2 regions of the Sphingomonas sp. PEI4 genome follow, and region 1 is predicted to be linked to the other one. Evidence: riboswitches for the same ligand, from Rfam matches in the RefSeq annotation. Region 1 holds a riboswitch; the other holds the start of a gene.
What was found. Region 1 has a riboswitch for cobalamin ahead of AC1MLZ_RS01675 (TonB-dependent receptor). Riboswitches for the same ligand answer to the same signal wherever they lie in the genome.

Region 1 (14,595 bases):
TTTCCATGATGCGACGAGTTCGAACTATGCCTGCGAGAGAGACGAGATGAGCGCGCCGCTCAAGCCGTGTGCCGCTTTCCTGGACTAGCCAGTGGTCGCTTCGCCTTGTCCTGCATGAAGGCTGAAGCGGATTTCACCATGTTCCGGACTGGTAACCAGCAACATTTTCGCGTCCTTTGAGACACATGTGAGCTGCCGATCACTCGCTTCGGCATTGCATCAGGCCTCGATACGACGTGCGCGCAGGATCATGTCGGTATCGATCCTGATCGCTTGAACCGGGCACGGGCGAAGATGACGGATCGGTCGAGCACGAAGATCGCGAGGGCCGATGTGCCGAGCATCGGGAAGGCGAGACCCGCCACGATCAGGATCGCGATAGCGCCCTTGATTCTAACAGAAGGAACTCGGGCGGGGGCGGCGAGGCGACCTGTCGGGCGGCGTTTCCACCACATGACGATGCCGCTGACGACGAGCAGGACGATCGCGATGCAGATCGACAACATCAGGAGTTGGTTCGCGAGGCCAAAGTAGTTGCCTATGTGGAGCTGGACGCCGAGCTCGATCGCCTTTGCCGCCCAGCCATAATCGGGATAGCCGACCTCGCGGATCAGGCCGCCGGTCCAGCGATCGAAATACAGCGTGCGCTGGCCCTGCGGTTGATCGGGGTAGGTGTAGGCGGTGTAGACGCCGGTGGGGCCGCTCGGGAGGAACAGGCGGTAGGCGCCGGTCATCCCGTGGTTGCGGGCGACCGAGGTGGCGATCCGGTCTGTCCCCGACACGGCAGCGTTGTCGCGGACGGCCATCGCCATCTCGTGTCCGGCATGCCCGGCGTGTTCGGACGAGGCCGCCGAGCTAGGCATTGGGGCGAGTTCCATCGTCCAGGGTGCCTCGCCGAGCGCCGCCTTCATGGACACGCTGGCCGGCGCGTTGTGGGTACGGTTCGAGGCCGGGTAGCCGATCCCGATCGCTGCGGTGCCTCGGTTGAGCAGGTCGCCCTGGATGCCGGCCCAGGGGAGGCCGGTCAGCAGCAGGAACGCGATGAACGCGACCGACCAGAACCCGATCACCGCGTGCAGGTCTCGCCAGAACAGGCGTCCGCCGGCGCGCAGGCGGGGATAGAGGATGCCGGCAAACCCGCGGCGGTTGCGCGGCCACCAGAGGTAGAGGCCGGTAAAGATCAGGACCAGCGCCCAGCACGCGGCCAGCTCGACGATGCGGTCTCCGATCGTGCCTAGCGTCAGCGAACCGTGCATCGCGTCGGCAAACCCGACCAGCGTGCGCGCGTAGATCGTCGATCCGAGCACGCGACCGGTGCCGGGATCGACCGCGACGCGCCGTGGTTCGCCGTGGTCCGGCGTCACGTAGACGATGGCGGAGCGGTTGGCGGCGCCGGGAAGGTCGATCCGGGTCGCGACGCCCGGATACGCGGTCGAGGCGGCGCGGATCATCCGTGACGGCGGCACGTGCGTGGCATGAACCGCAACGAAGCGTTGCGCCGGATACAGCGCGTCGTCGATCTCGTCGTTGAAAAGGTAGATCGCGCCGGTGATGCTGAGGATCAGCAGGAACGGCGCGACGATCAGGCCGGCGTAGAAATGCCACCGCCAGATCGCGCGGTAGGCCGTTGGATCGGTGGAACTGGCGGAAGCCATCGGGAAACTCCTGCTCAGAAATGCGTGGACAGGGCGATTTCGACGCTGCGGGGCGCGCCGATATAGACGTTGGTCGTCGGGTAGCCCGAATACTCGCCGTAAAAGGCGTTGGTCAGGTTACGCCCGCGGACCGAGACGGAGGCTTGCGGCGCGACCTGGTAGCTGACCGAGGCCTCGACGACGGTGTGGCCGCGGACGAAATAGGTGTTGGCGGTGTCGGTGTAGAAACCGGAGACGTGGCGGACGAAGACGCCGAGCGTCACCGGCAGCGCCTTGATCCTGTAGAGTGCGGAGCCGCTGACGGTGGTCGAGGGGGTGTTGATCGGGCGATTGCCCGCGCGATCGATGCGGACGCCCGATATGAGTTCGCTGAGCTGATCGTAATTGGCATCGGTGTAGGCGGCGCCGGCGGACAGCGAGAGCGCGTCGGTGACCGCCGCACCGATGCTGAGCTCGACGCCTTGCGACGATTGCTCGCCGCCCTGGATTGCCTGCTGCGGATTGTTCGGATCGCGGGTGAGGATGTTCGTCTGCTCGATGCGGTAGGCCGCGCCGGTCATTGTCAGCCGCTTGGCGAAGGCCGATGCCTTGAAGCCGACTTCGTAGGAGCGGCCCTTGGTGAGCTTGTAGCCGGTGTTGACGATCGACTGGAGCAGGATCGACGACACCGGCGTGACCGCCGTCGTATATTGCCCGTAGACGGTGATGCTGGGCGTGAGATCGTAGGTGGTGCCGACCCGCCACGAGAACGGATCATAGGTCGGCGTGCCGCGCGTGACCGCGCCGTTCGCGTTCAGGTTCGTGATGACGCGGGTGAGATCGATGTGATCGTAGCGCGCGCCGCCGACAAGCAACCATCCGGGGGTGAGGTTCAGCGCATCCTCGGCGAAGACGGAGGCGGTCTTCAGCTTCGAATCGTAGATGACGTTGGTGGTGGAATAGGGGGCGTCGGTGGTCGGGAAGATGCCGACGACAGGCGCGTACGGGTCGACGTTGGCTATCCGGGCGGCCGCGCTGCCGCCGATCGGGCTTTGCTGTCGTGGGTTGGTGAAATTGGTGTCGTTATATTCGCCGCCGAGGCTGAACCGGTTGCGCAAGCCTGCGATATCGCCGTCGTTGGCGGCTACGAGGCGCTCGTTCCAGAAGCGGTGATCGTGGTAGATCCGCTGGACCGAGCGCGCGAAGCTGCCGTTCGGGAATGCGGCGGTGGGTGCGGCGAAGACCTGATCGCCGCTCACCACGAAATCGCGCTTGGCACGATACCAGGTGAAGTCGTTGGCGACCGACCAGCCGCCGCCGATCGCATAGTCGATCCGCGAGCGCAGCGTCGTGTCGCGCGCGCCCGAATAGGCGCCGGCGGGGTTGTAGTTGCGGCGGCGGAGCGCCTTGTCGAGGACCATGTCGTTGGGGCTACGAAGTGCGTCGCTCGCGTCGCGTGCGACGGCGGCGGAGACGAACGGGAGGCCCTGATAACTGCTATCGTAGCGATCCTCGTAGTGATCGACAGCCAGCAGGACGGACAGGTCGGGCGCGGGCTTGAGGAGGATGCTGGCGGTGAGACCCGTGGAGCGCGTTGCGTTGTCGTCGACGTCGTAGAGGCTGTCGGAATGGAGGTAGCTGGCGTCGGCGCGGATCGCGACGGTGTCGGACAGCTTGAGGTTGACGCCGCTGGCTGCGGTCACCGTGGCGAAGCTGCCGACGCTGAGCAGGCCGTCGAGGTGATCGCCGTCGAGGGTCGGCTTGCGCGTCACCTTGTTGATGACGCCGGCCAGCGCGCCTTCGCCGTAGAGGACCGAGGCGGGGCCCTTGATGACTTCGATCCGGTCGAAATGCCAGGTGTTGGTGTCGCGCTGGACGACGGTCGAGGTGGAGACGCGGACGCCGTCCTGGAGGATCGACACGGCGCCGCCCGAAAAGCCGCGCAACGTCACGACTGCGGGGTTGCCGGGGACGTTGCCGGCGATCGCGCCGACCACCGAATTGAACGCCTCGCGCGCGGTGCGCAGGCCTTGCACCTGCATGTCGGCTTGGGTCAGCGTTTCGACCGTGGCGGGGGTTTCGCGCACCGACAGGCCGAGGCGGCTCCCGGTGTCGGATTTGCGATCGAGCTTCAGCTGGTCGCGCTGGCCGGTGACGACGATCTCGGTCTGCGGATCGTCTGTATCGGTTGCGTGGGCGGGAGAGGCGAGCGCGACGATGGACGCCGAGGCGGCGAGGATGGTTCTGAACATGCGAGTCCCTGTTCGTCCTGTCGACGCACGGCGGCGCCGGCATGGATGCCGTGGTCCGCGCGGCGAAATCGCGCGCGGAGGCTGTTCCGTCCAGCGTGCGGACGGTCGAAGCGGCGTGATAGGCTCGGTTGGAAGACCGTCCGATCACGCGGGGACGCGCGGGGGACCTCGCAGGGGTGGCCTGAGATAGGCGGGTGCGGCGACCGGGATGGTCGACGTCCGGCGAAAGGCGACGGCGATGATGAAGGCGATCGCGACCGCGAGCAGCAGCGGATCGACCGCCGCAAGCAACGGTGCGGACAGCCCCGAGAACGCGCAGGGCATCTCGCGACCCTGATGATCGGTCTTGTCGTTTTGGTGGTGCGTCATGCCCGGCATTGCGTTGGCCATATGCGTCGCTGGGATTTCCGCCGGCATCGTGCCGCCGCAGATCTGGATCGAGACCATGCCCGCCGACACGACCGGCATGAAGCCGGCGGGGACGAGGATCTTCATCGCCAGCGCGCACGCGATCAGCCACGCCGACAGCGTGCGGTGATCGAGGAAAAGGCGCCGGAGCCCGGTCATGCGTACGGACTACGCCGAGTGCGCGGCGGTGTCACTTGGGCAAACGGTCCGGCCCGCCGCGATCCTGGTATCAGCGTCCTCTCAGACGCTTCCAGCCGAGCCAGATGCCGCTGACCGACGTCACCAGGCCGACGATCGATCGGCGGCGGTACGTTCACCGCGCGCCAGTCAATCGGCTCCGCGCGCGCCAGCGTCTCGGCCGGCGTGAGCGAAGGGTAGGGGACGTAGAGCATCACCAGCCCCGACAGGAACCACATCGCAAAGAACAGGCAACTCGCGATTCCGACCCACCGATGCACGAGATACAGCCAGCGCCGGCCTACCTTGCCGAACGACGATGGGCGACGAGCCTTAGAATCCGGCACGAAGCGACACGTCCACTGCGCGAGGCCGTCCGAGAATCCACTGCTGCGCGCCGTAGCTGTTGATCGCGTAATCCTTGTCGAGCAGATTATAGACGTGGAGATCGACCCCGACCCGCGGCGTCACGGCGTAGGACAGCGTGGCGTCGACGCTCGCGTAGCCGGGTATGCGGAAGTCGTTCGCATTGTCCGAATAGCGACGCCCGACATAGCGGAGCCCGGCACGCGCCTGGAATGCGCGCTTCGCGGTCCAGCGCAGCCACAGGTTCGCCATCGTCTCCGGCACGTCGGGCGGCGTGTTGCCGGTGTAGCTCCGGCCGCCCGAGACGAAATCGTCGAACGTGGCGTTCAGCACGCTGCCGTTCGCGCCGATCCCGAAGCCCCTTGGCAGGTCCAGCGAGATGGCGGCCTCTATGCCCTTGGCGGATCGCTGGCCGACCTGTTCGATCGGGCTGGTCGGAGTCGGTTGCGACAGCAGCCCCTTTTTGACGATGCGATAGGCGGCGATCGTCGCGGTGCCGCGTCCGTCGAGGAACACCGCCTTTGCGCCGATCTCGACCTGATCGCCCTTGGCGTTGCTGAACTCTACCTGCCCGGTCGAATAGGTCGTCAGCGTGCCGAGTGGATCGACTCCGGTCGCGTATTGCGCATAGAGCGAGACGGTGGGGATCGGTTGATAGACGCTGCCGACGCGCCACGTCGTGTTGTGCAGACGCTTGTTCAGCGCAACCGTTTCGGTGGGGACGGCGACCGTGGAGTCGATCGTCCAGCGCTGAACCCGGTCGCGTTCGTGACGGATGCCGCCGACGATCGAGACGTGATCGCCTAGCTTCAGCCGGTCCTCCGCGAAGACCGCATATTCGTTGGTCCGCGTACGATAGCGTGGCGCGATCCCCTGTGTGTCGACGATCAGGCCGGGGTCGAAGTCGTACGGATCGACTTGGGATATCTGCGGGTCGGCGCCGAAATTGTGCGAATAGGTGAGCGTGATCAGGTTCACGTCGAAACCCAGGACGACATCGTTCGAAATGCGGTCGGCGATCGGCGTCTTCAGCGTCATGCTGGCCTGATCGCCCCATTGCGTCTGGTCGTGGACGATTCCGGTCATGTCGGTGCGATAGATATGGCCCGGCGTAGCGGGGTCGCCATTGGCGCCGTTCGGGCAGAAGCCGTCCGCGGCGATCCAGCAATAGCTTTCGAGATTGCGCCAGGATCGCTTCGCGGTGAGGCGATACGCCTGGTTGCTGAAGGTGAGCGCGTCGGTGGGCTTCCAGTCGACCTGCAGGCTGGTGCGGTTGTCGCGGTAGCGGACATGGCCGTCGCGCGTGTTGTAGTTACGCTGGCGGTTATCGTCGTCGAGCCGCCCGTCGATCAGCGGCGTGCCGAAATAGCGCATCGGATTCTGGCTTCCGTAATCGTCGCGCACGGTGACGACCAGCGTATCGGTCGGCGCCCAGCGCAGCGTCACGGAGAGCGCGTGGCTGCGCGATTGGCCGCGATCGACATAGCCGTCGGACCGCCGATAGCTGCCGTCGACGCGGTACGACAGGCGGTTGCCGATCGTTCCGCCTGCGCCGGCTGCGACATGGACACTGTCCTGCGATCCATAGCCGATCTCGCCGTCGATCCGCGTGCGGGTGGTGTTGGGCTGGCGCATCAGCACGTTGACCGCGCCGCCGAGCGCACCCTGGCCGTAGAGCACGGAGGCGGGGCCGCTGAGTATGTCGATGCGATCGACCATCCAGGGATCGGTCGGGAAGGTGATCGTGCCGGCCGCGGGAAACAGGCGGACGCCGTCGATCAACTGGAGCACCGAGCCCTGGCCGCTGAACCCGCGGGCGGCGAGCGCAGTGCCGCCATTGCCGAGATTGCCGACGCTGGTGATGCCGGGCGCGCGGCTGGTCGCGTCGATCACCGTCATGTCGCCGCGTGCCCGGATCGTGTCCCCATCGATGACCGACAGCGTCGCGGGCGTTTCGAGCGGCGAGAGATTGAGCCGGCTTCCGGTCGTGTTCGGGACGGTCAGGTCGGCCTTGTGGCGGCCGGTGACGAGGATGTCTTCGGTCGGATCGCCCGACGGGTCCTGCGCGACCTGCGCATGGGTCGTGGACGGCAGTATCGAAACGAGAAAGGACGCGGCGATCGTGGCGCGCGAAATCGAAAAGACCATTGGTAACCCCCGGGGCGTCGGACGAACCGGCAGGGGACGCTCTCGAGCGAGCACACGCTTCGGTCAGCGTCACGAGCGATCAGCCCGAGCACACGCCTCAGCGAACGGGAGCAGTCGCGCCAGCCGGACGCCGTCGCGGCCGGCACGTCTGCCCATGCGGTCCCCACCGCACACATCGTCGCTCAGACGGAGTACCGTGCCTCGGTCATCCCCTGGACCAGGCAAGAGCGACCACACGCCGGCAGGTCTCCTGGCTCACGGGTCTACGCCTGATGCACAACCTTCCCAGACCGATCGGTCCAGTGGCTGGCGGCTCGGGGCATTCGCCCGGCCACGCACATGCATCACGCTCGCCGCTTACAGTTGCAGGGACAGCCTCGGCATCAGGTGGTCGAAGCCACCCTCACCGCGTTCCCTTTTAAGCTCCTTGCGGAGCACCGGTGCGATCATGCCGACCTGTTCGAAGAACGGGCCGACGAGGGGGGCGTAGCTGGGACGGAAAGCGCGGGCAATCGGCGATCGTGTCGGATGCGTTCCAATACGACCGAAGACGAGTGCGGTGTCACCAAGGCTGCCTGCCGCGAGCGCTCGGCTATGCGCGGCATTCCGGAGTCCGTCGCCGGAGTGGGCCGACGTGATCCATTCTACCCGGCTCGGAGGTTGGAGGGGCTAGCGGGACCTTGTCGCGTCAAGGAAGCCGGCGGTCCAGACCAGGGGAGCATTCCAGTTGATCGCGACTTCGTTGACGGTGAAGGCGCGGTAGTCGTCGACCCAGCAGGTTTGTGGTGCGCAACCGCGCATCGGGCCGGGTTCGTCCGCCGCCGCCGAATTGGGGCCACCGGACAACACGCCGGACGGTGGCGCGGGGTAGCGCTTGTCCGCAGCGGCCGCCCAGAAGCGGTGGTGCGGATGCTGGATCGGGCGCGTGCCGAAGCCGGTGACGTAGGACCGGTCGAGCGGGTTGCGGCCAAGGATATAGTCCAGGCTGGCGACGACGGCGTCCCGATAAGCGGGCTTGCGGTCGATCTGCCATGCGACGCCGAGTATGATCGCGCGGTTCAGGACGGTGCTGTTCGAACCCCAGGGGTATTTGGTGCCGGCGAACGGAATACCATAGCCGCTGCGTTTGCCGTCCTCGACAAAGCCATCGGCAAGCGCGGTGATGCGGGTTTTGAGCTTGGTGCGGTCTGCTGCCGAAAGCTGGCTGGGGGCGGTCGCCAACGTGAGAGCAGCCGGCAACCGCAACGAACCCCAGTCGATGCCGGTGCCGGGATCGGTGAAGAGGCCGTCACGGCGGACCCGGTCGAGGAACGCGGCTTCACCCGTCGTGGCGTAGAGCTGCGCGGCGGCGAACGTGAATTCGTCGCGGACGTCCGGGTCGCCATAGCCGCCGCTGCCGGTGAAATCCGAGCTGGTGAGCAGGTTCGGGTGGCGGAGTGCTGCTGCCCAGCCGCGTCGTGCTGCGGTCAGACACTTGGTGGCGAAGGCTGGGTCGATCGTCCGCCAGATACGCGCGCACTGTGCGGCGACGCCGACCATGTTGAGAGTTGCCGCAGTTGAAGGCGGGTAGAGGAAACGGGTCTGGCGGTCTTCGGCAGGCGCTGTCGGAAGCCCGGTCCAGTTCTCGTCCGCGATCTTGGTGTGGACCAGGCCGCTCGCGTCGATCGTCTCGAACCGCGTGATCGTCTTGCCCGCGACGCCGGCATCGGGTGCTACGGCGATCTTGGTACCATCGGGGATCTGCATCGCGAGCAGGAGGGCAACCTCGACGCGGGCTTCGTCGAGCAGGTCGTCCTTGCCGTTGGCGCGTTCGGGTAGCGCAAGGCGGCCATCGGCGAACGCGTTGGCGTTACCGAAGGCAGCCAGGCGCTCGTGCAGGTCGAGCAGCGTCCAAGTCGAGACGCCGCCGTTGACGACGTATTTGCCGTGGTCGCCGGCATCGTACCAGCCGCCGGTCGCGTCGAGTTTGTAGCTGCAGCCGGGCCATTTGACGCCCTTCTGGTCGCGGCCGGCGAAGCAGGTGGCGATGTCCGACGCGTGACCAGCGGGGCGGGCGAGGTCCTTGCGCTCGACGAACGCGGGCAGGATCGGCACGCCGCTGCGCTGCTGGTAGAAGAAGGCCATCGCCGCTGTCGCCAGCGGGGCGAAGGGGCGGTCGGCGATCGTGAAGGCGTGGCTGGCGTTCGCGCCGACGTGCAGGCGATAGCCGGCGCCGGGGGTGCGGACGGTCCCGAAGTCGATGCGGTGAATGCTTTCACCCGAGGCGGCGTCCGGCCCCACTGGTATCGTCTGGCCCGTCGCCACGGTCTTGCCGCCCGCGCGGGTCAGCGTCCACGTCAGCGGCGTCATCTGCGTCGATGGCAGGATGGCGATCTTGGGACCGCGCGTCTCGAACCCCGCCTGGTCGATCCGAATCGGCGCGGGCGGAGCTTGCGTCGCGGCGGTCGTCAGCAGGACGGCCGCCGCACCCAGCAGGAGGTTCAATCGCCGCATTTGGTCATCGGCACGGGGGCGGAGTCGATCTTCACGTCGGAGATCGACAGGCCGAGCTTGCCGTCGGTAGCGATCACGAACGGTGCGGTGACGTGCGCCATGTCGATGCCGCGCTTGGCGAAGCACTGTAGCGGGACGATGACCTGCTGCCAGTCGCCGGGCTTGCCCGCCGCGAGCGTCTTCGTGATCGGGATGGTGACTGCCTTGCCGTCGTTGCTGACCATGCCAAGCCCGACGGGCGCGCTGCCTGCGCGATCGACGCGGACATCGACGACGAGGCTCAGTTCGCCATTGCTTTCGCGCGTCAGGTCGAGCGGACCGGACGCCTCGACCCGCGCGTCTGCGGGGCCACCGGTCCAGACGAGCGCGCGTGCGTCTTCCTGGCGACGGCGGTCGACGGCCGAGGCGGTGAGGCGCTTGGTCGCAGTGGTCGCGTTGACGCCAAGCAGGCGGACCTTCGACTGATCCTGCTCGACCAGGGTCAGCGACCAGCCTTCGGGAACGCGGCCCTTGCCGAAGATCGTGCCGTTCGACGACGAGGCCATGCCAGCGGGGCGGGTCTCGTCGAGCTTCGGCACCGCGCCGGGCTTGGCGTAGCTCAGGCCGTAGCCGAACGCGAACAACGGGTCGTAATCGGGATCGGAGCGGTTCAGGACATACTGATCGGGGCGCTTCGGCCACGAGAAACTGAGCTTGCCGCGGAAGTCGTTGGCGACGCTGCCGTCCTTCTTGCGGAACAGCACGTCGGCCACGCCACCGCCTTCGCTGCCCGGCAGGAACGCCGCGACGAACGCATCGGACGCGTTCAGTTCGGCGTTCACCCAGAGCGGGCGACCCGACAGGAACACGGCGACGACCGGGACCCCCGCGGCCTTGAGTTTCCGCAGCAGTTCGAGGTCGGACTTGTCGTCGGGACTGTATTCGAGGTTCGGGCGATCGCCCTTGAACTCGGCATAGGGCTGTTCGCCGAACACGACGATCGCCGCATCGGGCTTCTTGGCGAAGCTGCCGTCCGCGGACAGAGTCGCGGTGCCGCCAGCCGCCTTGACCGCGGTGTCGATGCCCGACCAGATCGTCTGCGCATTGGGGAAGTTCGCATTGGTGGTGCCTCCACCTTGCCACGTCAGCGACCATCCGCCCGCCTGCTGCGGAATGTTGTCCGCACCACCGCCAGCGACGAGGATGTTGGCGGAGGGTTTCAGGGGGAGCAGGCCGCCTTCGTTCTTGAGCAGCACCATCGATTCACGCGCAGCACGGCGGGCGATCGCGCGGTGGTCGGCGGCACCGATCAGGTTCATCTTGCCGGCGAGCGCGCGCGACGACGGGCGGCCGCGATCGAACGTGCCGGCGCGGATCTTGACGCGCAGGATGCGGCGGACCGCATCGTCCAGGCGTGCTGCGGAAATTTCGCCCGACTGCGCCTGCTTGAGCGTATTGTCGTAGAGCGTCTTCCACCCGCTGCCCGAATACATGAACATGTCGAGCCCGGCGTTGATCGCTGCGGCGCAGCTCTCGTTCGAGCAACCATCGACTTGGCCGTGGCCGTTCCAGTCGCCGACCACGAAGCCGTCGAAGTGTAGGCGGTCCTTCAGCACGCCGGTCAGCAGGCTCTTGTTGCCGTGCATCTTGGCGCCGTTCCAGCTCGAGAAGCTCGCCATCACCGACTGGGTGCCCGCCTCGATCGCCGCCGGATAGCCGCCGAGATGGATATCGCGCAGGACGGTTTCGGGGATCAGCGCGTCACCCTGATCGCGCCCGCCCGTGCCGCCGTCGCCGAGGAAATGCTTGGTCGTCGCGATCACGCGGTCGGGGGCGAGGAACTCCTTGGTGCCGACCTTGCCCTGGACGCCTTCGATCACCGCGCCGGCGTAATCCGCCTGGATCGTCGGTTCCTCCGAATAGCTCTCGTACGTCCGGCCCCAACGATCGTCACGGACGACCGCGAGCGTTGGAGCAAAAGTCCAGTCGATACCAGCGGCGGCGGTCTCGATCGCGGTGACGTGGCCGATCTCGCGCATCAGGTCGCGGTCGCGCGCCGCGCCGAGCCCGATATTGTGCGGGAAGAGCGTCGCGCCGGGGATGTTGTTGTTGCCGTGGACCGCGTCGGTGCCCCAGATCACCGGGATTGCGGGGCGGCCGTCGGTGCGGGCCATGGAGGCGTCGTAGAACTGGTTCGCGAGCTTCAGCCATTCGACGGGAGGTGCGAGATCGTTGCCGCCAGGGCCGGCGTTACCGCCGTTGAGGATCGAGCCGAGCTTGTAGGTGCGCAGGTCCGAAGGCTCGATGCTGGCGATGTCGACCTGGATGAGCTGGCCGATCTTGTCCGCGACCGACATGCGTTTGATGATCGCATCGATCCGTGCCTCGACCTTCGGATCACGCAGGGGGCGTGCGTTCGCGGTCGGCCAGATCTCGGGATGCGCGACCACGGAGAGCGGCGCGCTAGGTGCTGCAACAGGCGTCGCCGCCGACTGCAGCAGAAGCGCGATCGTGAACGTGGAAAAACTCGCCGACATCATACTCTCCCTGGGCGGTACGCGACCGTGATCCGTACCTTGGCACGCGTGCTACCGGGTGACGGCAGCATTGCGCAAATCATTTGGTTATCTGCGCGCCCACATCGCGGGATGCGCGTCGATATACGTGGAGAGCGCCGTGGTGATCCGGGCGTCGTCAGCGGTCGAAGGATGCGCGTGGCAGCCCGTGAAGGCAAGGCCGGTCACGGGCACGAAGGCGACGTTGCGTACGCCATCGGCCTTGAGGCGTGTGGCGACCTTGCCGACCTCGGTTGCGATCTCGCCATCGGCCATGTCGGTCGCCCACAGGACGACGTGTGCGTCGGGGGCACGGACTCGCAGGCTTTTGACGAACTCGACATAGCGCTGCTCGTAATCGGTGTGGAGTGCGTCGCGCGTCTTCCACGGTTCGCCGGGATGGAGCGCAGTGGTGAAGTCGTTGGTGCCGAGCGCGATGACGAACAGCCGGGGACGCCAGGCGGGATCGGCGTAGCGCTTGGCCTTGTCGAACAGCGTGAACGGGTAGGCGACGGGAACTGTGTCGGCGCGCATCCCGTCGTAATTGCGGACGATCCCGCGGCCGGAAATCGCATTGACCTGATAGTCCGCGCCGTAGCGGCGGGCGGTCAGCGCTGGCATGGCTTGCGACGTGTCGGTGGTCGCCCAGACCTCGTCCTGCGTGCAGTCTCGCTTGGTCGAGATATTGCCATAGCCGACGGTGTGGGAATCGCCGATGAACTCGATCTGGCGGGGGCGGGCAGGGAAGGTGAGCGCGCGGGTTCCCGGTACCGCGTAGAACCCGCCGAACACGGTCGAGGCGGCCTGGCTTTCGCTCGCGACGTCGACCCGGATGATATGGCGCCCGTTCGTCAGGCCGTCGACCTGGTAGAAACCGGGCTTGGGCTTGAACAGCGTGGCGGTGGTGCCGGCATCGACCGAGACGCGAAGGATGACGTCGCCCTCGCCGACCTTGAACAGGATTGCTTGCCCGCGGAAGTTCGCCTCGAAATACGTGCCGGGCCATTGGCGCCGATAGCCATCCGCGGTCCGCTCGACGCGGCCGCCAATGTGAACCGGGAGCGGCGCGCCCGGCTTGGTCGATACCGGGGTCACGGTCAGCGGCGCGGAGATTGCGGACGTCGACAACAATGCCGCACCGACCAGCCCCATCAGTTTTTTCATGGTCTCACCTTCAGCCATGCGGGCAGCTCGTCCTTGGTGACGTAGCGCTTCGACGCGAAATCGCGGCGGAGTTGTTCCGGCGTGTTCTGGTCGGCGCCGGTTAGCCACCGGGTGTGCCACGTCATGAACCAGAGCCAGTCCGCCGAAGGTCCGAGCGAGGCCGGATCGGGGACCGGGCCGTTCTCGTGCAGGCAGATTGGCAGCGTGTCACCGATAATGGCCTTCACCTGCGCGAACATCGGGGCGAGGTTGCCGTGGTCGTTCGCATAGATGTCGGCGCCGGCGACATCTACGGTGGCCCGGCCGGGATACCAGGCGGGGTCGACGTTCTGGCCTGCCCAGCCGAGCACCCAGATCAGGTTGTTTAGGCGGTGGACGCTCGTGAACTGGTCGTACATCAGCGCCCAGAGCGCCTTGAACGCGTCCGGGCCGTGCTTGCCCCACCAGAACCAGTCGCCGCTGAACTCGTGGAACGGACGCCACAACACCGGCACGTTGCGGTCCTGGAGAACCTTCAGCAGCGCTGCCACTTCGGTCATGTCGCGCATCATCGCTACGTTCTGCGGCGTGCCGGGTTTCAGCGCGGCGGCGACATCGAAATCCTTTTTCGAATTCTCGTAGCCGGTGCCGATGTCGGGTGCGCCCCAATGCCAGCACAGCGTGACGATCCCGCCGGACCGTGCCCAGGCGGTCGCACGATCGTTCACTGCATCATTGTCGCGCGGGTCGATGTAATCGAGGCCGAGGATCGCCGGCAGCTTGCCGGTCACGCGCTTGAGATAATCGAGTTCCCCATTCGGATTGGGCGGGGCGGATCCCTGTTCCTGCTGGCCGGTCAGCGTTTTCCGCCCGTACTGGCTCCACAGGTACGCGTAGAGTTGCCGCGCCTCCGGATTGGCGTTCGGGTTGCTCAGCGTGCGGTTCGGGACCGCCGCCAGTGCCGGCACGCCATGAAGCAGGCCGAGCGCCGCGGTCATGCCCAGCGTTTCGCGTCGGTTCAGCATCAGAGCGCCGCCATCGCCGCAGCGTGCGCGCGGATCACGGCCTGAGTGGAGGCATCGCTGTCGAACACCCCGTACCAGCCCTGCGGTTCGTGCGGCGGATCGCCCATGTAGCCGAGGTCGCCGCGCTGGAAGCGGTGATCGGCATGCGGCGTCCGCGCCTCGCCATTCCAGGCCCAGAAGTTCGAGCCTGCGAGCGGGCCGCCGGATTTCGCGTTCGCCTCGATCGCCGCGTAGATCTGGCGGTAGAAGCGATCCTTGTAGACCGTCGTGATGGTCGGATCATAAGCGGTCTTCCCGTCGCGGGGATAGCCGAACTCCTCGATCACCAGCGGCTTGCCGAGCGTCGTGGCGAGCCGGATATGCGTATCGATATATTCTGCGACCTTGGCCGCACCGGCGTCGTAGGTGCCGGCGA
Region 2 (14,595 bases), 1.4 Mb from region 1:
GTGGAGGACGGACACGGTAAGGCCCAGCGGCGCAAGTTCGGCGGCTTCCTGCCAGTTCGATACGAAGAAATCGCGGCAGCCAACCCCTGCTAAACGGCGCGTGACCTCTACCGCGCCCAGCCCATAGCCGTTCGCCTTGACCGCGGCGCCGCATGCCGCGGTGCCGCTCATGCGGTCGAGCGTGCGCCAGTTCTGGACGAGGGCGTCGCCGTCGAGGCGCAGGCGGAGGGGAGCGGGAATGTCGATCACCCGGCGCGGGATAGTGTGCCCGGCCCGGCGCGTCGACCGTCTATGCCGCGTCGCCACTGAATGAGTCGGCGCGCCCGACCGGCACGAGTAGGCGGCGGTCTCCGTCTTCGAGCGGCGCGACACGGACGCCGAATACGCGGCCAAGCGTGTCGGCGGTCATCACCTCGGCGACGGAGCCGAATGCGACGACCCGGCCATCTGCGATCAGCAGCGCGTCGTCCGCCGCGCGCTGCGCCTGGACGAGGTCGTGGAGCACGATCGCCACCCCTGCCCCGCCGAGCGCATAGCTGCGCAGGCGGGCGAGCAGGTCGATCTGGTGCGAGGGATCGAGGCTCGCGAGCGGCTCGTCGGCAAGCAGCCAGCGCGGTTCGCCCGCCAGCACGCGCGCGAGCAGGACACGCGCCCGCTCGCCGCCGGAGAGTTCGCCGACCGGTCGGTCTGCGAGATGAAGCGTCTCGGTATCGTGCATCGCGCGTTCCACCGCCGTGTGATCGGCGGGCGATGGAGCGGCATGCGCCCCGAGATGCGGGAGGCGGCCGAGCGCGACGACATCGCGGGCGACGATGTTCCAGTGGACCGTCGCGTCCTGCGGGAGATAGCCGATCGCGCGGGCTCGGGCGCGCGGGTCCATCATGGCGACGTCCTGCGTGTCGAGCCGAACGCTGCCGGCGCTGCGGTCGACGAGGGCGGCGGCGGCCTTGACGAGCGTGCTCTTGCCGGCGCCGTTGGGGCCTAGGATCGCAGTGATGCGACCGGGGCGAAGGTGCGCGGACACGTCATCGAGGACGGTCCGCTTGCCGAGCTTCACGCTCAACGCGTCGATAATCAGATCCATGCGCGACCTCGTTCCCTGACCAGCAATCCCAGGAAGAACGGCGCGCCGATCATCGCCATCGCGACGCCGAGCCGGACTTCGCCTGCGCCGGGTGCGAGGCGGACGAGGCTGTCGGCGGCGAGTACGAGCGCGGCTCCTCCGAGCGCCGAAGGGAGCAACAAGGCGCTCGGGCGGTGGCCGAAGATCGGTCGGAGGAGATGCGGTACGACGAGGCCGACGAAGCCGATCACGCCGGTCACCGCGACACCTGCGCCGACCACGAGCCCCGTGCCGACCACCACCAGCAACCGGACGCGGCCCATCCGCGTCCCGAGCGACCGCGCCGCGACCTCGCCCAGCGACAGCGCGTCGAGCGAGCGGCCAGTGAGCAACAGCAACACGCCGCCCACCACCATCGGCGGCAGCGCGAGCGTCACGTCGTCCCAGCCGCGATCGGTCAGCGCGCCCATGATCCAGTCGATCACCTCGGCGACCGCATAGGGATTCGGTGCGATCGAGATCAGGAATGCGGTCAATGCGCCCGCGAGGCTCGACAGCACCGTGCCCGCAAGGATGAAGCTGATCGCGCTCGGCGACCGCCATGTCAGCGCGGCGAGCAACGCGACGGCGCCGCCTGCACCCAGCATCGCGGCGGCGAAGATCGCGGGTCCGGAGCCGAGCCCGAACACGATCGCCGCGACCGCAGCGAGTGCTGCGACCGACGACACGCCCACCACCGCAGGGTCGGCGAGCGGGTTGCGGAGATAGCCCTGCAACACCGCACCCGACAGCCCGAGCGTGGCGCCGAGCGCGAGGCCGAGCACCGCACGCGGTAGGCGCAGTTCGAGGATGATCCACCAGCGCGGGTCGGTCGAGAACCAGGCGTCGAGCGGTACCCAGACTTTCCCGCAGCCGAGCGACAGGCCGAACAGGAGGATCACGAGTAGGCCGAGGACGATGAGTTTGAGCGTCCGGGTCATCACAGGTCCACCGCAAGTATACCGACCACCGCCGCCACCCCGGCGAAGGCCGGGGCCCAATTGGGGGACGATCTCGACGGCGCACGGCCCTCAGTTACTTCGGCCATTCCAATTGGGCCCCGGCCTCCGCCGGGGTGGTGTAGGTGCCGCATCACAGCCCCGCCCTTATCGCGGCGAGCCGTTCCAGCACCGGTGGGATCGTAGGCCCGCCGCAATTGATCAGGACGCGCGGGAAGAGGGCTTGGGGCGTATGCGGCAACAGGCGGTGGCGCAGCGCTGTCCCACGGCTTCCTCGCTCGGAGGCGATCACGACGGCGGGCGGCTGCGTCACGATCGTCTCCGCGGACAGCGTGCCGGTATGCGTCAGGCCGTAGGTCGCGGCAGCGTTGCGGAAGCCGACGCGCGTCATCATGTCGTTCAGCAACGTGCTCCCCCCGGTCGCGAGATCGCCGCTGATATAGAGCAAAGCGCCAGGGGAAGCGCCGTCCTTGCGGCTCCAGCGCGCCACCGCCCGGTCGATCTCGGCATTGATCCGCGCGCCGCCCATCGGTGCTCCGGCGGCGCCGGCGATCTGCGTGACCTGCGCCTGGCTCTCGGCGATCGAATCGGGGATGCCGACCAGCAGCGTTTTCAGTCCGGCCCGCGCATAGGCCGCCTGCGTCGCGGGCGGCGTATAGGTGCTGGCGATGACCAGATCGGGGTGCAGCGCGATCACCTCCTCCGCAGTCCCCGCGATCCCGCGAAACCGGCGCGCGACGGCGATCGGGATCGAGGTCGCGGAGGGATCTTGCGAATAATGGCTGATCGCGGCGATCCGTGCGGGCGGCAGGATGCGAACCAGCACCGAATCCGCACACGGGTTGGTCGAGACGATCCCCCCGCCGCCACTCGCAACCACACCCGGGGGCTTGGCGCAGCCCCCGAGCAGGAGCGCGATAAGGATCGCCGCGCGCTTCACTTCAGGCGCAACCGCACGCCGCCATAGGCCGCACGGCCGTAATTGCCGTAGCCCGCGATCGTCTCGTACCGTGCGTCGGTCAGGTTATCGACCCGCCCATAAACCACGAACCGCTCGCCGATCGGCAGTTCCGCACGCACGCCAGCCAGCGCATAGCCGTCGAGACGCGTGGTGTTGCCGACGTCGTCGAAGCTGTCGCCAACCATCGTCACGGTGCCGCCGACCGACAGGCCGAACGCGAACCGGTAATCGGCGTCGACGCTCGCGGTCTGCTTGGGACGCCGTGCAAGAGCATTGCCGAAATTGTCCCCGACCGAGCGATTCTCGGTATCGATATAGCTGTAGTTGGCGGTCAGCGTCAGCGCGTCGACCGGGCGCAGCGCGAGCGTGAATTCGACGCCGTCCACTTCGGCACGTGCGACGTTGTCGTAGACGCCGAACGGGCGGTTGGCGCAGATCGAACCCGGTGTCGTCAGCTCGGCCGGGCTGCAATCGCGGAAGTCGATCTGGTTGCGCGTGCGGCGATTGAAATAGGTCACGCCAACGCGGCCACGATTGCCGAGGAACGCCTGCTCGACACCGACGTCGAAGTTGCGCGCGGTTTCCGGATCGAGGTCGCGGTTCCCGTAGTCCGAGAAGAGCTGGTACAAGGTCGGCGCCTTGAAGCCCTCGCCGTAGCTCGCGCGGATCGTCGTGCCGGTCCGCAACGCCAGCGCAGCGTTCGCACCGAATGTCGTGTGGCTGCCGAAATCGTCGTGATCGTCGTTGCGGATGCCGCCGGTGATCGTGAGGATGTCGAGCGGCTTGACGATCAACTGGCCGTATACGCTGGTGATGCCGGTATCGGCGAAGGTGAAGCCGTCGTTGAAGCGGCTGTTTTCGCGCTCGACGCCCGCGACGACGCGGACCTGGTCGAGCGGGCGGAAGTCGCCTTGGTATTCATAGCGTTCGCTGCGGCCGCGACCGATGAATGACGGATCATTGCCGAAGCTCGGATCATAGTTGTCGCGGTTGATGTCGGCGATCGTGAACGCCACGCGATTGTTGAACCGACCATCGGCAAAGTTCGCATGCAAGCCGGCATAACCGTATGCCTCGCGCGTCTTCGAATATTCGGGGGTGTCGGCGAACACGTAATCCGGTGCCGGGAAGCCGTCGATCTCGACCTTGCTGTCCGCGAAATAGCCGCGCAGGTCGAGGCCGATCCCCGGCGCGAACTCGACCCCCACTCGCCCGGTCGCACCATATTGGCGATAGCCGTCGCGCTCGGTGCCGCTGGCCGCCGACGAGATACCGTCGGTGCGCAAATATCCGCCGGTCAGCGATCCCGACACCGGACCCGATTTGCCCGAGACGCCCGCGCTCGCGAACACGCTGTCGGCATAGCCATATTCGGCGTTGGCGCGGGCTTGCACGCCTTCGGCCGGCGCGGCGGTGATGATATTGACGACCCCGCCGATCGCCTGGCTGCCCCAGGGCACCGAGTTCGGCCCGCGCAGAATCTCGATCCGCTCGACCGAGCTCGACAGGAGGTTTCCGAAGTTGAAGCCGCCGCCGGTCGACGAGGGATCGTTGACGCGCACGCCGTCGATCACCACCAGCGTCTGGTCCGCCTCGGCGCCGCGGATGCGGACGCTGGTCAGCGCGCCGACCGTGCCGTTGCGCGTCACCGTCACGCCGGGCGTGGTCGCGAGCAGGTCGGATACGACGGTGGTCTGCCGACGCTCGATCTCGGCGCGGTCGATCACGGTCACCGCTTGCCCGATCTCGCTCAGCGGTTGCGCGGCGCGAGTCGCGGTGACGACGACTTCGGGGGCGTCGGAGTCGGGAATGTCCTGCGCATAGGCCGGCAACGCGATCGTTGCGGCGCTCAGGAGGAAGAAGAATTTCGTCATGGGGCACGTCCTGGCAGAACCGCCCGCGACCATTCGCGGGAACGGCAGACGTCTCTCGCTCGAGGAAACCCGGCTGGACCGGAGCACTCGTCCGCGCCGGACACCCGCCCGCGCAGTGGATCGACCGTGAGAGGCAGGTCTCCTGGCTTCCGGGTCGCCGCGCCCACCCCGCCTTCCCAGGTCAAAACCCAGTGGCATATCGGGGTGGCCGCTATCCGGTCACAGTTGCGGGTACAGCGCCGGCTTTGCGGATGGGGTCATGACGACCGGCCCGCGCACCGACTTCCCTTTTTGATCCCGTCGCCGGGAACCCTTCACGAGCGTGCCACTAGTCGCGTGTCCTGCACGGGTCAACGTGGGGACTTATCCTCCCCCGCAAGAGGGAGGTCGCGCCGCTGGGGTAGGCCGGCTGACTAGCCATCGTGCCACCCCGGCGGAGGCCGGGGCTCAAGTGGGGAACGGCAATAACGGAGCGCGGTGCCTCGTTATCTCCACCTTTCCAATTGGGCCCCGGCATTCGCCGGGGTGGTGGTTCTCACGGAACGGCAGCGCCCGCCCAGATTGTTCTCCCGCGAAGGCGGGAGCCCAGACTGGGTCCCCGCCTTCGCGGGGAAACACGCTGTCTTCGTTTCCCAGGCGGGGCAGCGGATTGAATATCAGCGCCCCCCGTAGCGCAGCCCCACCCAGATCGTCCGCGGCGTAGCGCGCTCGACGATGTTCGCCCCGCTGATTCCAGCCTCGACCCGCTCGTCGAACAGGTTCTCCCCGCGCACTTCAGCGACCAGCGAGCGCATGATCGGCAACGCCGCATACGCATCCAGCGTCGTTGCGGCCCCAAGCACACGCGTGTTCTGGTCGTCGTCATACTGCCGCCCGATATGCCGCACCGTCAGCGACACCGCCGCCGCATCGCGCCGCCAGTCGACCGTCCCCGACACCTGATCGCGCGGCGTCTGCGCCGGCCGCAAGCCATCGAGCGCGGCCGTGATCCCCGATCCCTCGACCTTCGAATTGGTGTGCGACCACGACGCCTGCACGCCGAACGGTCCCGGTCGGTACGATGCATCCAGCTCGAACCCATGCGCGCGGATCGCGTCGAGGTTCTGGCGGACGCGGTAGGTTGCGACACCCGGCAACATCTGCGGCGGGTTGGTCGTCGTTACGTTGGCGATCGCGTCTTTCAGCCGGTTATAAAAATACGTCGCAGCGATACTCACCCCCGGCGCCGGCGTCAGCGTCACCCCGCCCTCGACCCCGGTCAGCCGCTCCGGCGATAGGAGCGCGTTCGCCGCGGTCGCGTCGTTGCCGACACGGAACGGCCGGTACAGTTCGTTGAGCGTCGGCAACCGCCACCCGCGATACCCGGCCGCCCGCAGCGTGATCGCCTCGACCGGCTGATACGCCACGCCCGCGCGCCCGGTCGCCTCGCTGCCGTCGCGATCCGCGTACCGAAGATTGGTCAACGCCGCGCCACCCGCCAGCGGCCGCTCCGACAGATAGCCGCCATCGATCGACCACCAGTCCACCCGTCCCCCGAGACTGAACGTAAAGTCCCCCGCGACCACGCTCCCATCGGCGAACACACCAGTCGTCGTCGTGCTCCCCCCAGCCTCGCGCCGCCGCGTTGGCACCGCAGACACGAACGTATAAAGCTCCTGCGTCTTCCCGCTCACATCGCGAACATCCGCCCCCAGTCTCAGCGTGATGCTCTCCCCCAGCGGCGGCAGGATCTCGATCCGCCCGCCTAGCCCGGTCGCTGGCGTATTATACTGGTTCAGCGACTGGATCGCCGTCGTCCGCGCGGCGTTGATGCTGCTGAAGCTGCTCGCGAACGCCCGCGTCTGCAGATACGCCAGCGCCGAATACCCCCAGCGCCCGCGCCCGATCAACCGGACGCTTGCATCCGCCCCCTCGCTCTTGTTGTCGGTAAAGTCGCTGCCCCGGTCGCGCCGATCGGTGAACGCACTGGCATTCATCTGCAATTCGGTCTTCGCGTCGATGCCGACCACCGTCCGCAGCGCGCCCGATGCCTGCTCGTACGGTGCAGGGCGATCGACGATCCCGCGGCTCTCCTCGACCGTCGGCGTAAAGCCATCGCCCCGCGCGTAAGCTCCGGACACAGTTGCAAACCCCGATCCGCGTACCAGCGCCGCTGACCCCTGCGCATCGACCGAATCCCGGCTGCCATACGCAACGCTGCCCTGGAACGGCGCCGCCCGATCCGGCGTCGCACTCTCCAGCTCGACCGTCCCGGCCAGCGCACCCGGCCCCTGATACCCGCTGCCGCCACCGCGCGTCACGCGGATGCGCCCGAGCCGCCCCGTCGCATAGGCCGGAAACGCGACCCACCCGCCGAACGGATCCGCCTGCGGCACGCCATCGAAGATCAGCAGCGCGCGGCTCGACGCGTTGCCACCGATCCCGCGCAGTGAAATGCCCTGGCTGGTCGGGTTGGCACTGCGCGAGTCCGATCGACGAAACTGCTGGAGCCCCGCGACGTCCGCCAGCACGCTCTCCAGCCGATTGCTCGCATTAGCCTGGATCCGGGCGCGATCGATCGTGACGATGTCGTACGCACGATCGCCGGGCGCATCGGCAAGCCCGCGCCCGGTGACGACGATTTCGGCCGGTTGGCCGGCCGGCGCGACGGTCGTTTGTGCGACCGCGCTGCCGGACGAAAGCAACACGAAGACGAGCGTAGAGAGCGAGATACGGATCATTGCCGCCGCATGGCAGCTTTTTCGCTCGCCCGGAATACGCCTCCGACGTCAGGCCGCGCCAAGCTTCGCGGCGTTGCGCGTAATCGCCGCCGCACCCGCCAGAACGGCCGCATCCTCGACGAACCCCGTCGGCGTCTGGCCGTATTTCGACATCGCCGCCATCCGCGCACGCCAGCCGGGATAGGAGGCCGCCACTGCGGTCAGTCCGCCGATCGCGGCACCAATCCATCGCTGCCGTCGCGGGACGAGCGATGCACCCGCGATCGCCGAGGTGACGAACCGCGCGGCAAGGCCGATCGCGACGATCCGGTCGGGCGCGGTCTTCTGCTTGTCCCCCGCCATCTCGCCGATCGCCAGCGCCAGCGCCCCCGCCGCGACGACGGGATGCGCCAGCAGCTTCGGTGCACCATTGTCGGCGGGCAATTCGTCGCGGGCGGCGGCGATGGCGACCGCGGCGAGCGGCGTCATCGCGCGCTGGCCACCGACGAGGCCCATCAGGAAGGATGCGAGCATGATGATCTCCGAAAAAAGTTTCGTGCCATCAACGCGCGCCGAGCCAGACGGGGTCCGCCGTTGGAGCCACGCACAGCCGGAGGACATCGCCGGCGCCATCGCGTTTTTGGCTAGCGCCGACGCGCACTATATAATCGGGGTCAACCTGCCGGTCGACGGCGGCCTGTCCGCCTCGAACGGCCAACCGGCGCTCTCCTGAGCGCGAGAGGATCACCATGACCGACTACAAGAAAACCGACGAGGCGATCGCCAAGCTCACCCCCGAGCAGTTCCACGTCACGCAGCAAAGCGGCACCGAGCGGCCGGGCACCGGCGAGTATCTCAACACGCGCGAGCCCGGTCTGTACGTCGACATCGTCTCGGGCGAGCCGCTGTTCGCGTCCGCCGACAAGTTCGATTCGCATTGCGGCTGGCCGAGCTTCACCAAGCCGATCACGCCCGAGCACGTCGCCGAACTCCACGATCGCAGCCACGGCATGCTCCGTACCGAAATCCGTTCGGCGGGTGCCGACAGCCATCTCGGCCACGTGTTCGAGGATGGCCCGCAGGACAAGGGCGGCCTGCGCTACTGCATCAACTCCGCGTCGCTGCGGTTCGTCCCCCGCGCCGAAATGGAAGCCAACGGCTATGCCGCCTACCTGCCACAGGTAGACGCGGCAGGCTGAATTTATCGCGTGACGGTGTGTCGCACAGGCACGCCGTCACGTCTTGAATGACACGTCCCTTCAACGCCGGGGCGCGAGCTGCGCGCCCAGCGCCGTGACCAACCCGAACACCGCATGGTTCACGCTGTGCATGCCGATCGTCTTCGCATCGACCCGCCATCCGGGGGCTTCACGCCGAGCAACGACCCCGTGATCCAGTGCATCGCCGCATAGAACGCCGCGCCGAACACGAGGCCTGAGCCGATGATCGAAGCGTCCTCCTCGACGGTCGCAGCATAGACCGCACCCGCGCCGCAGACGGCAACAGGTGACCGCCTGCTCGCGCGATGACGGCAGCGCATCCGCAGCCGGCGTGTCGATGCCGCGTTTCTCTGCCGTCTTGCGTTCGAGCGTCACGATCTCAGACGGTTCGCCGCTCTTGCGCCCGCTCGCCATCAACAGCGCAGTGATGCCCAACCCCACACGGTCCGACCGTCCGATCATCTTTTCAAATCATCGGCTTAGCCGCTGGAACAGCAGCCTCCCGAGACTGTTTCGGTACCAGGATCCTTCGCGTCGGCCCCCTCCACCGTTAGCTTCCACCACGGGCCGACGCCCGATCCGACAAGGACCATCATGGCGATCCAAACCACGGACGATCTCGAACTCGCTTATGCCGATACCGGGCCACGCGACGGCCAGCCGGTGCTGTTGATCCACGGCTGGCCCGACGACGCATCGACGTGGGACGACGTCGTTCCCGCGCTCAACGCGGCCGGGTTGCGGACCATCGTGCCCATGTTGCGCGGCTTCGGCGCAACGCGGTTCGTGCGCGATGCACCGCGCACCGGCAACACCGCGATCCTGGCCATGGACATGATCGCGCTGATGGACGGGCTCGGGATCGAGCGGTTCATGGTGGCCGGGCATGACTGGGGATCGGGCACCGCCGAGGCCATGGCGGTCGGCTGGCCCGATCGCGTCGAGCGCATGGCAATGATCGCGTCGCCACCCCGACTGGGCGGCATGGCGACGCCACCCTTCGAACAAGCGCAACTCGACTGGTATCACTGGTTCATGGCGACCGCGCGCGGCGCCGAAGCCGTGCGCAACGACCATAAGGGCTTCGCGCACATCCACTGGGTCAACTGGTCGCCCCCCGGCTGGTTCGACGAAGCGACCTTCGCCCGCGTCGCACGATCGTTCGAGAACCCGGATTGGGCGGACGTCACGCTGCACAGCTACCGCGCGCGCTGGAACGAGGCCGAGCCCGACCCGCGCAGCCGATGGCTTGAAGACAAGGTCAAGGCGACGGAGACCCTCTCGCTGCCAACGATGTATTTCCAGGGCACGGTCGACGGCGTGAACCCGCCGTCCGCGAGCAAGGACGTGCCGAGCAAGTTCACCGGCCCGTTCGCGTTCGTCGGACTCTCGGGCGTCGGCCATTTCATCCAGCGCGAAGCCCCCGATGCGGTCGCGCGCCATCTCATCCAGCTTTTCACCGGCAATCCTGCCGACCTGTCCGACATCACCGACCGGAGCCTCATCATGTCCAAGACCAAGCCTTTCCTTGCCGGTGCCGCCGCCATCGCCGTCGTCGCCGCTGCGATCGGCGTTGCCAGTGCGCGGACCGCCGCCAGCCCCCTCACCCAAGTCGCGCAGTTCGATCATCAGGTGACCGGCGTCGCGGTGACCGCGGATGGCCGCCGCTTCGTCAACTTCCCGCGCTGGACCGACGACGCGCCGATCTCGGTCGCCGAAGTGATGAAGGACGGTTCGCTCAAGGCCTATCCGGACGCCAAGTGGAACAGCTGGCGCAACGCGAAGTCGAACGAGATGCCGGTCGGCGATTACTTCGTCTGCGTGCAGTCGATCGTCCCCGACGGCCACGGCAACCTCTGGGTGCTCGATCCCGGCGCGCCCGGCAACGAGAAGATCCTCGAAGGCGCGCCCAAGCTGGTCAAGGTCGACCTCGCCACCAACCGCGTGACCAAGGTCATCAAGGTCCCGCTCGACGTCGCGTTGCAGGGCACCTACCTCAACGACGTCCGCTTCTCGCCCGACGGCAAGACCGGCTACATCACCGATTCCGGGACACGCGGCGCGATCATCGTCATCGATCTCGAAACCGGCAAGGGCTTCCGCGCGCTCGACGGCCACGGCTCGACGCAGATCGACAAGACCGTGAAGGTGATGACCGACGGCAAGCCGCTCGTCCGCTCCGACGGTCGCCAGCCTGCCTTCGCCGCAGACGGCATCGCGATCTCGAACGACGGCAAGACGCTTTATTACCAGGCACTTACCGGCAAGACGCTCTATTCGATCGACACGGTATTGCTGCGCGAAAGCGTCAGCGAGGCAACGCGGGCCGAGGGCGTAAAGACGGTAGCGCAGACGCACGTCGCCGATGGCCTGTGGATGAGCAGGGCGGGCACGCTGTACCTGACGTCGCCGGTGAACAATGGCATAACCCGGCTGGTCGGCGATCATGTCGAGCCCGTGCTGACCGACGCCCGCCTGCGCTGGCCCGACACGTTCTCGGAAGGCGCGGACGGCCGCATCTACGTCACCGCCAGCCACATCCAAGACACCAACTGGTTCAAGCCCGGCGCGCCGGCTTCGCTGAAGACCGAGCTGTTCTCGTTCGCACCCGTGAACTGAGGCTAGTAACCGGCCGATCGGTTCGGTCATGTGTCCGGTGGCAGATCTATCGGACGCAGTCGAACAAACTGAAGTCCAAGACCGCATCGGCGCCGAATACCGCTGGGATCGACGAGAGACCTGCGGGTCCCGAACAGGGCACCGCTTGCGCTCCAGGCAAATAAAAACCCCGCTAGCCCATGGGACTAGCGGGGTTTTCAATGGTGGGCGTGGCAAGGATTGAACTTGCGACCCCTGCGATGTCAACACAGTGCTCTACCACTGAGCTACACGCCCGCCGGAGGGCTCCACTAGCCGCGGTCTTCGCGGCGTGCAAGCCCTCAATGCATGCCCGTCACATTATCCATCTCGAACAGCCGATCGACTTCGGCGACCAGGTCGCGCAGGTGGAACGGCTTGGACAGGACGCGCGCCTGCGGCATCGCCCGCCCGGCCTTCAACGTCACCGCTGCAAAGCCCGTGATGAACATCACGCGCAGGTCCGCGCACATCTCGCCAGCCTTCTGCGCCAGCTCGATGCCGTCCATCTCGGGCATGACGATATCGGTCAGCAACAGGTCGAACGTCTCGGTTTCGAGCAACGGAATCGCCGCCGTCCCCCGATCGACCGCGGTCACGGCATAGCCCGAGCGTTCGAGCGCCCGAGTCAGATACTCGCGCATGACCTGATCGTCCTCGGCCAGCAGAATTCGCAGCATCGATCTAAAGTCCCGTTTTCACACGCACATCCTGGTCCCGCTCCTAGCCACAAAGTGGTTAACATTTCCAGGTCGATTGCCCGCACCGAACAGGCGCTCTAGCGTGTCGTCATGCATGCATCCCCGTTCGAGCGCCTGGGCGCAATGCCGCCCGTGAGCCCGGTGGTGATGTCCGTGCCGCATGCGGGGCGAGACTATCCGCTAGCGCTGAAGACGGCGTTGCGCGTGCCGCTGTCGGGGTTGCTGCCGCTCGAGGACCGGTTGGTCGATGCCGTCGCGCGCGCGGCGCGTACCGACCAGACGACGATCGTGCAGTCGCGTGCCCGTGCCTGGATCGATCTCAACCGCAGCGAGGACGAGCGTGACCCCCTGCTCGACGAAGGCGCGCGGTCGCTTCCGCCCGCGCAACAATCCGCCAAGCTGCGAAGCGGTCTCGGGCTCGTGCCGCGACGCGCGTCGGGTGCGGGCGATCTCTGGGCACGGCGGTTCACCGACGCCGAGGTCACCGCCCGGATCGCCAACGATCATCGCCCCTATCACGCCGCGCTCGCAGCGGCGCTGGCAGCAGCACAAGCGCGATTTGGCATAGCGGTGCTGCTCGATGTCCATTCGATGCCGCAGCTCGGCCCCGGCGGCACCCGCATCGTGCTCGGCGACCGGTTCGGCCATGCCGCCGCCCCGCGGTTCGTCTCGCGGGTCGAGGACGAATGCATCGCGCGCGGTTTCTCGACCGCGATCAATACGCCCTATGCAGGCGGGCATATCCTCGAACGCCATGCGCGCCCCACTACCGGTATCCATGCGATCCAGCTCGAACTCGACCGCACGCTCTATCTCGACCGCAAGCTGCATGCGCCGGGCGCCGGCTTTCCGCGGGTCGTCGATCTGGTACGATCGATACTGGCCGCGCTCGCCGACGAAGCGCTCTCCACCCCACTTGCAGCCGCCGCAGAATAACCAAGGCCGATCAGCCGCCGCTTACCCGATCACCGCATCCAGCAATTCCTCGATCCGACCCGCGCGTTCGATCGGGTCGGTAATGCCCTCCGCCGCAATCCATCGACCGTTCTTCTCGACGAGATCGCCGAGCGGTTTCACCGCCCCGCGAACCTGCGGCGTAAACGCGATTGCCGCAGGGCCGGCGTCGATCCGTCGAATGCCCGCCGAACGTGCAAGCATGCGTATCCGCGCGGCCTGCAACAGGTTGCGCGCCGCGTCGGGCGTCTTGCCGAACCGGTCGTCGAGTTCGGCCTCGAACAGATCGAGTGCCGCGATATCCTCCAGCCGCGCCAGCCGCCCATACAAGGACAGTCGCATCTCCATTTCCGGAATCCACGTCTCCGGCAGTATCCCGCCCATTTCGAGATGCAACTCGGGCACCCAATGGTCGACGATCTCGCCCCCGTCGCGTTCGACGCGCGCGAGGCGCAGGGCGCGACCGAACAGATGCTGGTACAGGTCGATACCGATCAGCTTCATGTGCCCGGCCTGCGCCTCGCCGACCAGATCGCCCGCCCCCCGCAGGTCGAGATCGCGCGCACTGATCGCAAACCCTGCCCCAAGCCGGTCGAACGCCTGGAGCGTGCGCAACCGCTTCAACGTGGCCTCGGCGATCGTCGCCTCGCCGTCGGTCAGCAGCATCACCTGCCCGCGCCGTCCGCTCCGTCCCACGCGGCCGCGCAACTGGTGAAGCTGCGACAGGCCGAAACGGTCCGCGTGATGCACGATCATCGTGTTCGCGCGCGGCACGTCGAGTCCCGCCTCGATGATGTTGGTCGCGAGCAGCACGTCGCCGTCGCCCGCGGCAAACGCCACCATCGCCTCGTCGATATCGCCCGCGGGCATCTTTCCATGCGCCTGGACGAGACCGAGTTCAGGCACCAGCTTTGCAAGCTTGGCGGCAAGCGGCGCCATGTCGTCGATCCGCGGCACCACGACGAAGCTCTGTCCGCCCCGCGCCCGCTCGCGCCGCAACGCTGCACGCACGGTCGCGTCGTCGAACAGCGCCACCGACGTACGGATCGGCTGGCGGCGAGCAGGCGGCGTCGCGATCACCGACAGCCCCTGCAACCCGATCATCGCGGATTGCAGCGTGCGCGGAATAGGTGTCGCGCTCAGTGTCAGCACGTGACCCACGCCAAGCGCATGCAGCTTTGCCTTGTCGGCCGCACCGAAGCGCTGCTCCTCGTCGACAACGACCAGCGCGAGGTCCTTGTACGCGACCCCCTTCCCGGCGATCGCGCCGGTGCCGATCACGACTCCGATCGAGCCATCCGCGAGCCCCGCCTTCACACGCGTTTTCTCAGCCGCGCTCGACAGTCGGGAGAGTCCGGCAACGACGATACCGGTGCCTTCGAACCGCTTGGCGAACGTTGCGATGTGCTGGCGGACAAGCACCGTGGTCGGCGCGGCGATCGCGACCTGCCGCCCGGCCAGCGCAACGGCGGCGGCTGCGCGCAACGC

Region 2: another riboswitch for cobalamin. It lies ahead of AC1MLZ_RS08255 (TonB-dependent receptor plug domain-containing protein); the one in region 1 lies ahead of AC1MLZ_RS01675 (TonB-dependent receptor).

Annotation. Positions count from the first base shown of each region.
Region 1 covers NZ_CM155258.1:373,812-388,406, forward strand. Annotated here, with positions in the region: gene AC1MLZ_RS01655 (PepSY-associated TM helix domain-containing protein) at 249-1,655, opposite strand; gene AC1MLZ_RS01660 (TonB-dependent receptor) at 1,670-3,886, opposite strand; gene AC1MLZ_RS01665 (DUF2946 family protein) at 4,031-4,453, opposite strand; gene AC1MLZ_RS01670 (hypothetical protein) at 4,450-4,818, opposite strand; gene AC1MLZ_RS01675 (TonB-dependent receptor) at 4,805-6,985, opposite strand; cobalamin riboswitch at 7,209-7,440, opposite strand; gene AC1MLZ_RS01680 (glycoside hydrolase family 9 protein) at 7,655-9,478, opposite strand; gene AC1MLZ_RS01685 (glycoside hydrolase family 3 protein) at 9,466-11,994, opposite strand; gene AC1MLZ_RS01690 (SGNH/GDSL hydrolase family protein) at 12,082-13,176, opposite strand; gene AC1MLZ_RS01695 (glycosyl hydrolase) at 13,173-14,180, opposite strand; gene AC1MLZ_RS01700 (glycoside hydrolase 5 family protein) at 14,180-14,595, opposite strand, start outside.
Region 2 covers NZ_CM155258.1:1,801,913-1,816,507, forward strand. Annotated here, with positions in the region: gene alr (alanine racemase) at 1-240, opposite strand, end outside; gene AC1MLZ_RS08240 (ABC transporter ATP-binding protein) at 290-1,084, opposite strand; gene AC1MLZ_RS08245 (FecCD family ABC transporter permease) at 1,075-2,043, opposite strand; gene AC1MLZ_RS08250 (ABC transporter substrate-binding protein) at 2,195-3,001, opposite strand; gene AC1MLZ_RS08255 (TonB-dependent receptor plug domain-containing protein) at 2,998-4,896, opposite strand; cobalamin riboswitch at 5,012-5,226, opposite strand; gene AC1MLZ_RS08260 (TonB-dependent receptor) at 5,553-7,616, opposite strand; gene AC1MLZ_RS08265 (DUF4126 domain-containing protein) at 7,665-8,129, opposite strand; gene AC1MLZ_RS08270 (SDR family oxidoreductase) at 8,131-8,328, shown strand; gene msrB (peptide-methionine (R)-S-oxide reductase MsrB) at 8,345-8,794, shown strand; gene AC1MLZ_RS08280 (hypothetical protein) at 8,855-9,277, opposite strand; gene AC1MLZ_RS08285 (L-dopachrome tautomerase-related protein) at 9,410-11,434, shown strand; tRNA gene AC1MLZ_RS08290 (tRNA-Val) at 11,636-11,710, opposite strand; gene cpdR (cell cycle two-component system response regulator CpdR) at 11,755-12,132, opposite strand; gene AC1MLZ_RS08300 (N-formylglutamate amidohydrolase) at 12,244-13,089, shown strand; gene AC1MLZ_RS08305 (TRCF domain-containing protein) at 13,111-14,595, opposite strand, start outside.